One region of the Parageobacillus sp. NEAU-HV-2 genome, then DNA from elsewhere that is predicted to be linked to it. Evidence: predicted binding sites of a transcription regulator. Region 1 holds the regulator's gene; each other region holds the start of a gene.
The links. Region 1 encodes LexA, which represses DNA repair genes until DNA is damaged. Its sites were predicted from a motif close to CGAACATATGTTCG; they were not measured.
Positions count from the first base shown of each region.

Region 1 (3,253 bases):
CGCAAACGTTAAACCGTTATGGCGTAAGCGGACGATTTCTTCGACCGGGAGCTCTATTCGTTCCCGGCCGGCGTTTTCCCCCATATGTTTTAAATTTCGTTCGGGACGGTAGCCTTGCTCCACCGCCCGCTTCATCCCGCGCTTAATTTTTAAATTATGTATTTTCCGTTGATATTCTTCGACAATGCTAATAATGCTCAGCACCATTTCATCCGCTTCCGACAGCTGCATTTCACCGTTATGGGCGATGGTATATATTTTTGCTCCTTCTTTTTGGATGCAATGAAGCAGGGCAATTCGCGCATGGCCACGCCCCAGCCTAGTTTCATCTTGAACTAAAAGCGCGTCAATCTCTTGTTCTTTTAATGCCGAAAGCAGCTCAAACACGCCGTCTCTGTCCACTTCATAACCGCTCGCCTGCTCCATAATCACTTTCACTACTTCAAAGCCGTGCTTCTTCGCAAGCTGCTCAAGCTCTTCCTTCTGCCGTTCGAGCGACGTTTCCTGCTCTTCTTTTTCGGTGCTGACACGGCAATATATAATCGCTTTCATGCGATACCATCCTCTTTCATGTTATTGGTTGACAGCCAGCTGTCTATCTTCCTTTGATTTTAACACAGGAATGACAATTTTTTCACCGGCAACAATTCGCTGGCCGGATAGGTGGTTAACGTCGACGACCCAGTTGATGAATTCCTCCGTGGAAAGCCGATGCTGATCTTCATATTCTTTCGCTAGCTTCCAAAGCGTATCTCCGGAAACAACGGTGATTTCCATATATTGATCTTTTTTCACCGGTTTGTTTGCGTAAAACAACGCCCCGATCACCATAAACAGCAACGAAGAAAAGATGAGATAATGCACCATCATTCGTTTCATATTCCCCACCTCTTAAGAATGTTTGTTCGGTTTTGTCCTCATTATAATAAAGAACATTTGTTTGTGTCAATACAAATTTCGAACTTATGTTTGTTTTTTTTGCGACTGCATGCTATAATGTAGACAAATGGTATGGTAAGAGGTGTATAGGATGACAAAACTATCAAAGCGGCAGCAGCAAATTTTAGATTTCATTAAAAAAGAGGTAAAAACAAAAGGATATCCTCCTTCAGTCCGGGAAATTGGCGAAGCGGTCGGACTTGCTTCAAGCTCTACCGTGCATGGGCATCTAGCGCGGCTCGAAAGCAAAGGATACATTCGCCGCGACCCAACCAAACCGCGTGCGATTGAAATTTTGGATGCCGATTTTACCGCGTCGCAGGAAAAAGAAGATGTCGTCTCCGTGCCGATGATCGGGAAAGTGACGGCCGGACAGCCAATTACCGCGATTGAAAACATCGAAGATTATTTTCCGCTGCCAAAACGGCTCGTTTCCGAAGAAGATCAAGTTTTTATGCTGGAAGTGATGGGCGACAGCATGATTGAGGCAGGGATTTTGGATGGCGATTACGTGATTGTGCGTCAGCAGTCTTCCGCTGATAATGGGGATATCGTCGTGGCGATGACCGAGGACAATGAGGCCACTGTCAAGCGCTTTTTTAAAGAAAAAGACCATATTCGCCTGCAGCCGGAAAATTCGAATTTAGAGCCGATTATCGTCCGCAATTGCACCATTCTCGGCAAAGTGATCGGCGTCTATCGCATTATCCATTAAAATAGAAAATGAAGCAAGATCGGGAGCTCTTCTTGATCGCATGATAAAAAGGCTGTCTCGTTCGCATGAGACAGCCTTTTTGTTTTTAATAGAGTTCCATATATTGATCGCGTTCCCACTGATGGACCGTGGTGCGGAACATATCCCATTCAATTTCTTTCGCTTCGACGAAATGTTCGAATAAATGTTTTCCGAGCGCTTGTACAATGACTTCATCCGCCTTTAAGTTTTCGAGCGCTTCCGCCAATGTCGCTGGCAAGTCGACAATTCCTTCCTCTAAGCGCTCTTCTTTCGTCATGACATAAATGTTGCGGTCAACCGGAGCCGGTGGAGTCAGCTTGTTTTTGATTCCATCTAATCCCGCCGCTAATAATACAGCCATCGCCAAATACGGATTGGCTGATGGGTCGACGCTGCGCACCTCAATGCGCGTGCTCATGCCGCGGGAAGCTGGGATGCGGATGAGCGGGCTGCGGTTGCGGGCGGACCAGGCTACATAACATGGCGCTTCATAGCCGGGAACGAGACGTTTGTAGGAGTTGACAGTCGGATTCGTTACCGCCGTAAAGTTTGGTGCGTGTTTCAGCACGCCGGCAATAAATTGCAACGCCGTTTCGCTTAATTGCAAATCTGCATTTGGATCAAAAAACGCATTTTCATTATTTCTAAACAATGATAAATTGCAATGCATTCCAGACCCGTTAATGCCGAAGATCGGTTTTGGCATAAATGTGGCGTGAAGGCCATGCTTGCGGGCGATCGTTTTGACGACGAGCTTAAATGTTTGGATGTCGTCGCACGCTTTCACCGCATCTGCGTATTTAAAATCAATTTCATGCTGGCCAGGCGCCACTTCATGATGGGAAGCTTCAATTTCAAATCCCATTTCCTCAAGCTCAAGCACGATATCGCGACGGCAGTTTTCCCCTAAGTCTGTCGGCGCCAAGTCGAAATAGCCACCTTGGTCATTTAATTCCAATGTAGGGTGTCCTTTTTCATCTAATTTAAATAGGAAAAACTCCGGTTCCGCGCCCAAGTTGAACGAAGTAAAGCCGAGCGCTTCCATTTCTTTTAAAATCCGCTTCAAGTTATAGCGCGGACAACCTTCAAACGGCGTGCCGTCCGGATTATAAATGTCGCAAATAAAGCGGGCTACTTTTCCTTTTTCCGCTGTCCATGGGAAAATAACAAACGTATCTAAATCAGGGTATAAATACATATCGGATTCTTCGATGCGGACAAATCCTTCAATCGACGAACCGTCAAACATCATTTTGTTGTCTAATGCTTTCTCTAGCTGGCTGATTGGAATTTCGACGTTTTTAATCGTGCCAAGAATATCGGTAAATTGCAGACGGATATACTTGACGTTTTCTTCTTTGACGATGCGCATGATGTCTTCTCTTGTGTACTTTGCCATTTTGAAACTCCTCCCCGGCTCCCAAGTTTTATTGAACGATCATTAATGAAAGAAGCGAGCGAGATCCCCTTGGCGAAGTGATGCACGTTGGAAACGCCCCGCCTGCAGCAACTCCGTTCGCAAAATTTCACGCAGCTCCTCGTCAGATAGCTTTTGTTTCACGACTTTTTCCACTTTTT
Region 1 covers NZ_JBXUJJ010000009.1:28,712-31,964, reverse strand. Annotated here, with positions in the region: gene AC1WMD_RS14310 (YneB family resolvase-like protein) at 1-552, opposite strand, end outside; gene yneA (cell division suppressor protein YneA) at 574-879, opposite strand; gene lexA (transcriptional repressor LexA) at 1,031-1,654, shown strand; gene glnA (type I glutamate--ammonia ligase) at 1,740-3,074, opposite strand; gene AC1WMD_RS14290 (MerR family transcriptional regulator) at 3,117-3,253, opposite strand, start outside.

Region 2 (3,253 bases), on a different contig from region 1:
CTTTCGCCTCTAAAAGCGCCTCACGTTTATTGAGGGCTTCGTCTTTGCGATCGAGATTTTCTTCTTTTTGAAGCAATCGATTTTCTTGCTTTTGCAGCTCGCTTCTGCGGTCGCGAATTTCACGTTCAACCTCGGTACGAAGTTTGTGGATTTCATCTTTTGCTTCAAGAAGCGTTTCTTTTTTCAACGCATCCGCTTCTCGTTTTGCTTCTTCCACAATTTGCTGTGCGGCTGCTTGGGCACCGCCAATTTTCGCCTCTGCAATCGATTTGCGAACAAAAAAGCCAACAACGGCACCGACAACTAAGGCAAGCAAAGCGGAGATGATGATTGAATCCATGTTTTCACCTCCTCTTGCTATAATTCAGATGCGTTGGATGTAACTGTCGGCATGTACATTGTTATCAACGTTTCAACATACAGCACAATCGTTGCAAACATCAGAGTTTCAAGCACCGGCAACCCGTTGATTAAGCGTACATAGAGCGAACGGTCCTATGGATGGGAATTTCCGCTTTACGCGAACGCGGTCTAATTTTCCGCAAATGCTTACCGCACTCCCTTGCATGATCGTCCATCATTATGCGAGTTGGTCCAGTGCAAAACGATTCCTTCACTTGTTTATGCACGGACCGCTTCCATCAGCCGGAGTCACGGGCTTTTATCGTTTATTTTTTTGAAAAATATACATGTTAATTTTAAAGGTGGCAAAAATGATTGTCAAGATATAGGAAGTACACACCTGCAATAAATGGAAATAAAAAAGAGAGGAATCGCGTTCCTCTCTCATTTAGTCTTCCAAAAGCCCAAACTCGTCTTGTTGTAATTCGCCGACACCGTTAACACTAGAAGATTCAATGCCGTAATGTTTGCGGATTTCTTGGGCAATTTCTTCGGCAATATGCGGATTCTCTTTTAAAAACTGTTTCGCATTTTCCCGCCCTTGGCCGAGGCGCTCATCTTTATAAGAGTACCACGAGCCGCTTTTTTGCACGATATCGAGCTCCGATGCCATATCGATAATTTCGCCTTCGCGGGAAATGCCTTCTCCGTACATAATATCTACGTCCGCTGTTTTAAATGGTGGAGCCACCTTATTTTTCACGACTTTAATTTTCGTTTTATTTCCCACCATGTCGTTACCTTGCTTGATTTGCTCAGCACGGCGCACTTCTAGGCGGACGGAAGCATAAAATTTTAGCGCACGGCCGCCTGGCGTTGTCTCCGGATTGCCAAACATAACTCCAACTTTTTCACGAATTTGGTTGATGAAAATAGCGATGGTCTTCGACTTATTAATCGCTCCCGATAATTTGCGCAACGCTTGCGACATTAAGCGCGCCTGCAGACCAACGTGGGCATCGCCCATTTCCCCTTCTATTTCCGCTTTTGGCACCAGCGCCGCAACGGAGTCAATGACAATAATGTCGACCGCACCGCTTCTCACCAGTGCTTCTGCGATTTCGAGCGCCTGCTCGCCCGTATCTGGCTGAGACAGCAGCAACTCATCGATATTGACGCCTAATTTTTGTGCATAAATCGGATCAAGCGCATGCTCCGCGTCGATAAATGCCGCTTGTCCCCCTTGCTTCTGCACTTCGGCAATCGCATGAAGGGCAACGGTCGTTTTCCCGGAAGATTCAGGTCCATATATTTCAACAATACGTCCGCGCGGATAGCCGCCCACTCCTAAAGCGATATCAAGCGCCAGCGATCCGCTGGATACAGTGGAAATTTTACGGTCTGTCTGTTCACCGAGCCTCATAATCGAGCCTTTGCCAAACTGTTTTTCAATCTGTTTCAACGCCTGCTCTAAGGCGGCTTGACGGTCTTGATTCACTAACAAACTCCTCCTTTTTTCTCAACTACTTATACTATACCGTTTTTTACGGTTGTTGCCAAGCAAAAAATCGAACGTCTATTCGTTTTCTTGTGGTGAAAATAGAAACAATCTCCATCGGGAAGATAGACGAAAAAGCGGGGAACAACAAGGGGAGAAACGGCTGCGTTCATTCTGCAGCCGTCAATGTTTTTAATAAAAAGGAGCAGCCGTATTTCGCGGTGCGGATGCGAATCGCATCACGGTGGCCGGATAAGGTGAGCGGATAGACATTGGTGCCGTGTTTAGAAGTAGAAATACCGATATACACGGTACCGACCGGCTTTCCTTCAAGCGGGTCTGGACCCGCCACGCCGGTAAAGCTGATGCCGATATCCGCTTGGCAGAGCGTGCGGACATTTTCCGCCAACAGGCGCGCGCACTGTTCGCTTACCGCGCCGTCCGCTGCTAACACGGCATAGGGGACGCCAAGCACTTTTTCTTTTACGTCATTCGTATAGCAGACGACCCCGCCACGAACCACTTGGGAGGCGCCGGGAACAGCTGTCAATTGCTCCAGGAAAAGCCCACCTGTCAAGCTTTCAGCCGCTGCCACCGTTTTCTTTTGCACTTTTAGCGTCTGAATCGCCTTTTCAAATAATGTTTCTTCATTATAGCCATAAAGATAGGCGCCGACGCGTTCTACTATTTTCTTTTCCGTTTCGTCGAGCAGTCTTTTTGCCTCTGCTTCCGAGCGGTGCTTCGCAGTCAAGCGCAATGTCACCTCTCCGTCGCCGGCAAGCGGGGCAATCGTCGGATTAGACTGCTGATCAATCAAGTCTTCAATTCTTGTTTCCAACTCTGACTCGCCGATGCCAAAAAAGCGCAATACGCGCGATTCAATGCGTTCCTCGTGTCCAAGCTTCTCTAGCAAAAAAGCGCGACCGTATTTGCGAAACATCGGCTGCATTTCTTTTGGCGGTCCGGGCAGAAGCATATAGGTAATGGAATCGATCGTAATCACCATCCCCGGCGCCATGCCGTGCTCATTTTTTAATATGGTAGAGCCTTTGAGCACCAATGCCTGCTTTTTATTATTTTCCGTCATGATTCGGTTTGTGCGGGCAAAATAAGCTTCAATGGAACGAAGCGCTTCCTCATCCGTCACCAGCTCCCGCTGCAGCAGGCGGGCGATCGTTTCTTTCGTTAAATCGTCTTTCGTCGGACCGAGCCCACCGGTAAAAATAATCAGGTCAGCCCTTGTTTGCGCCACTTTTACCGCCTGCTCAAGCCTAGCGGCATTATCGCCGACAACGGTATGGAAATAAACGTTGATACCAAGCTCGGCAAGCTGCTGCGACAAAAACTGCGCATTGGTGTTGGCGATTTGTCCGAGCAACAGCTCGGAGCCGACAGCAATAATCTCCGCGTTCA
Region 2 covers NZ_JBXUJJ010000001.1:632,895-636,147, reverse strand. Annotated here, with positions in the region: gene rny (ribonuclease Y) at 1-340, opposite strand, end outside; gene recA (recombinase RecA) at 791-1,840, opposite strand; gene AC1WMD_RS03415 (competence/damage-inducible protein A) at 2,010-3,253, opposite strand, start outside.
Region 2: a site for LexA is predicted at 1,912-1,925, ahead of recA (recombinase RecA). Genes of this name have one in related genera too.

Region 3 (3,253 bases), on a different contig from region 1:
GATCAAGGCCCAATCGGTCGACTTGCAGCAACTCGAGCGCTTCTTCCGCCAACGGAAAAGTAATCGTCCCGTTTCCCCGCACTTGCGCGAAATCGCGGACACGCCGCAGCAGTCGGTTGGCGATGCGCGGCGTTCCGCGCGAGCGCCGCGCGATTTCTGTCGCTGCTTCCGGTGCGATTTCGACCTGCAAAATTTCCGCTGTCCGTATCACAATTTGGCTAAGGTGTTCTACACTATAATACTCTAAACGGCTGATGACGCCAAACCGGTCGCGCAGCGGGGCAGATAAAGCACCCGCCCTTGTCGTGGCACCAACGAGGGTAAACGGCGGCAAATCAATGCGAATGGACCGGGCTGTCTGTCCTTTGCCGATGACAATATCCAAACAATAATCTTCCATCGCCGGATACAGCACTTCTTCCACCGTACGGTGCAGCCGGTGAATCTCATCAATAAATAATACATCCCCTGGTTCTAATGACGTTAAAATGGCCGCCAAGTCGCCAGGCCGCTCAATCGCCGGACCGGAAGTGGTGCGCAAATGGACGCCCATTTCATTGGCAATAATCGCCGCCAACGTCGTTTTTCCCAGCCCCGGCGGACCGTATAATAGGACATGATCGAGCGTTTCCTCACGCATTTTTGCCGCTTCAATAAATATTTTTAAATTTCCCTTCACTTTATCTTGTCCAATATATTCGTGCAAAAATTTCGGGCGGAGACTGTATTCAAGTGAAACGTCTTCACGGTGGACGTCACCGGAGACAAGGCGTTCTTCCATCATCCACCCCTCCCTTTATTTTAACAGTTGCTGCAGCGCGCGCTTCACATATTGCTCAGTAGATAAGTTTTCTTTGCTAAGCGCTGGTATGACTTTTTGAATTTCCCGTTCCCCGTAGCCAAGCGCTTTTAATGCTGCGATGGCCTCCTCCAGTGCGGCGGCGTGAAGCGGCGCTGTCTCTTCCTGATGGAAAACAAAGCGGGTATGCGGAGTTGCCATAACCGAAGCCAGCTTTCCTTTTAAATCAAGGATCATTTGCCGGGCTGTTTTTTTCCCGACCCCTGGAAATTTGCATAAAAACGCTTCATTTTCTTGTTCAATCGCTTCAACCAGCTGCTCCGGCTGCCCCGCGGCTAAAATCGCCAATCCGCCTTTGGGGCCAATTCCCGATACTTGCAATAGTTTGGCAAACAGCATTCGTTCCTCGCGGGTGCGAAACCCGTACAAAGCAACGATATCTTCACGGACGTACTGATATGTATAAACGGTTACGATCGTATCGCGGCTTTCTTGAAAGGAAAACGGATTCGGGGTAAAGATTTGGTACCCGACGCCATTATTGTCGATGACAATATATTCCGGGCAGACGTAATCGACATACCCGCGGACAAATTCGATCAACGCTGAACTCCTCTCCTTTTCTTTCTGCCTTTCCATTGTATCATACCATTACATTATAACAAAAAGCGAATGTATATTCCTGTTTGGAACATAAAAAAAGACTTACCAAAATGATAAGTCTTTCTATCGGATCACGGCAAAATGGCGATATGTTTCGATCACATCTTTATATTGCGATTTCGAGAGGACGCGAATTCCTTTTTTCAGTTGCTCATGCTGACGGCTCTCCAGTTTTTTTACATCAATTTGAAAAAATGATTGAATAATCCGTGTGGAATGTGCAGGTTTGCCCTCAAAAATAGATAATGTTCCGTCTTCCGTAATTCCAAAATAACCATTCGCCTTTAATAATGGAGAAATATCATTCACTGTTTTGCGAAATACAATCGTTTGATCATCCATATCCACAAGCTGCCAGTCTTTATATTTTTTCCATATCTCTTTCATGGAAACAACGGTTTCTTCCTTTGTTTCTTGGCTCACTTCTCCGTCTAAGTATTGCCGTTCTAAAATAATCGTCATTTTTACGGAAGATGGCGCAGCAATAGCAGTTTGTATGAGCAATACATAGGAAGCAATCATAATGAAGAAAGTGGCAAGAATTCGCATCTCCTTTTCCTCACTTTCAAGGTAAAATAAACAATATGCTTATTTCTATTCTCACCAACGTGAGAAGTTTTATCCATTTTCTTTCGATTTCCGCACTTGTTAACGTTTTATCTTCCTCTGTTCTGCCTTATTTTTGCGAATCGCCATTCGATGCAATCTGTTTCAAATTAAGTAAAAAATAATACCCGACGCCTCAAGGCATCGGGCATTTCGCTTACTACTCTTCCAATACCGATTCGTCCAGATTATGGTACACCTCTTGGACGTCGTCGTCATCTTCAAGGGTATCGATTAGTTTTAACATTTTCTTTAAATCGTCGCCGGCAAGCGTCGTATACGTTTGCGGAATCATCGTAATTTCCGCGCTGGCAAACGTAAAGCCTTGTTGCTCTAATTGTTGCTTTACTTCTTCGAATGTTTCCGGCGTTGTATAAATTTCAAACGAATCTTCGGTCGTTTCCATTTCTTCCGCTCCTGCTTCGATCGCTTGCAGAAGCATCTCATCTTCGTCGATGTCCAGTCCTTCGCGGGCAATCACCAGCAGCCCTTTGCGCTCAAACAAATAAGAAACGCAGCCGGTTTCGCCTAAATTGCCGCCGTTTTTCGAAAAGGCCACGCGTACGTTCGAAGCGGTACGGTTTTTATTATCGGTTAAACAAACGACCATCACGGCAACGCCGCCAGGCCCATATCCTTCGTAGCGAATTTCTTCATAGTTTGTATGTTCTTGGTTCCCCGTTGCTTTTTTAATCGCGCGCTCAATATTTTCGCTTGGCATGTTAGCGGCTTTTGCTTTTTCGATCACCAGGCGCAAGGATGAATTCGACGCTGGGTCGCCTCCGCCTGTTTTTGCCGCTACATAAATTTCTTTCGCCAATTTCATAAACAATTTGCCGCGCTTTGCGTCTTGCGCGTTTTTCCGGCGTTGAATATTCTTCCACTTGGAATGTCCAGCCATCGAAATTTCTCCTCTCATCGCAACGAAATTTCCGATATTACTATACCAAAAAAAGAGGAAAATGTCATATAACAAAAAAATATGCCGATTCCTCTTCCACTTAGCCAGCTTTGCTCGTTAAAGACTATGTTTCGCTAAAAATGGGAACACCTAAAAAGGTGTCCCCACTTTTTCACCATTAACGGGTGTTGGCTGGACGTTCGTTAATTTTTCCATCAATAAAAATCGTTTTTAAATCCCGTTCGATTTCTTCCATTGGCCGGCCGCGGCGGATATCGTTATCG
Region 3 covers NZ_JBXUJJ010000002.1:313,701-316,953, reverse strand. Annotated here, with positions in the region: gene ruvB (Holliday junction branch migration DNA helicase RuvB) at 1-781, opposite strand, end outside; gene ruvA (Holliday junction branch migration protein RuvA) at 797-1,402, opposite strand; gene AC1WMD_RS05010 (intercompartmental signaling factor BofC) at 1,526-2,011, opposite strand; gene AC1WMD_RS05005 (YebC/PmpR family DNA-binding transcriptional regulator) at 2,229-2,969, opposite strand; gene AC1WMD_RS05000 (YhcN/YlaJ family sporulation lipoprotein) at 3,148-3,253, opposite strand, start outside.
Region 3: a site for LexA is predicted at 1,469-1,482, ahead of ruvA (Holliday junction branch migration protein RuvA). Genes of this name have one in related genera too.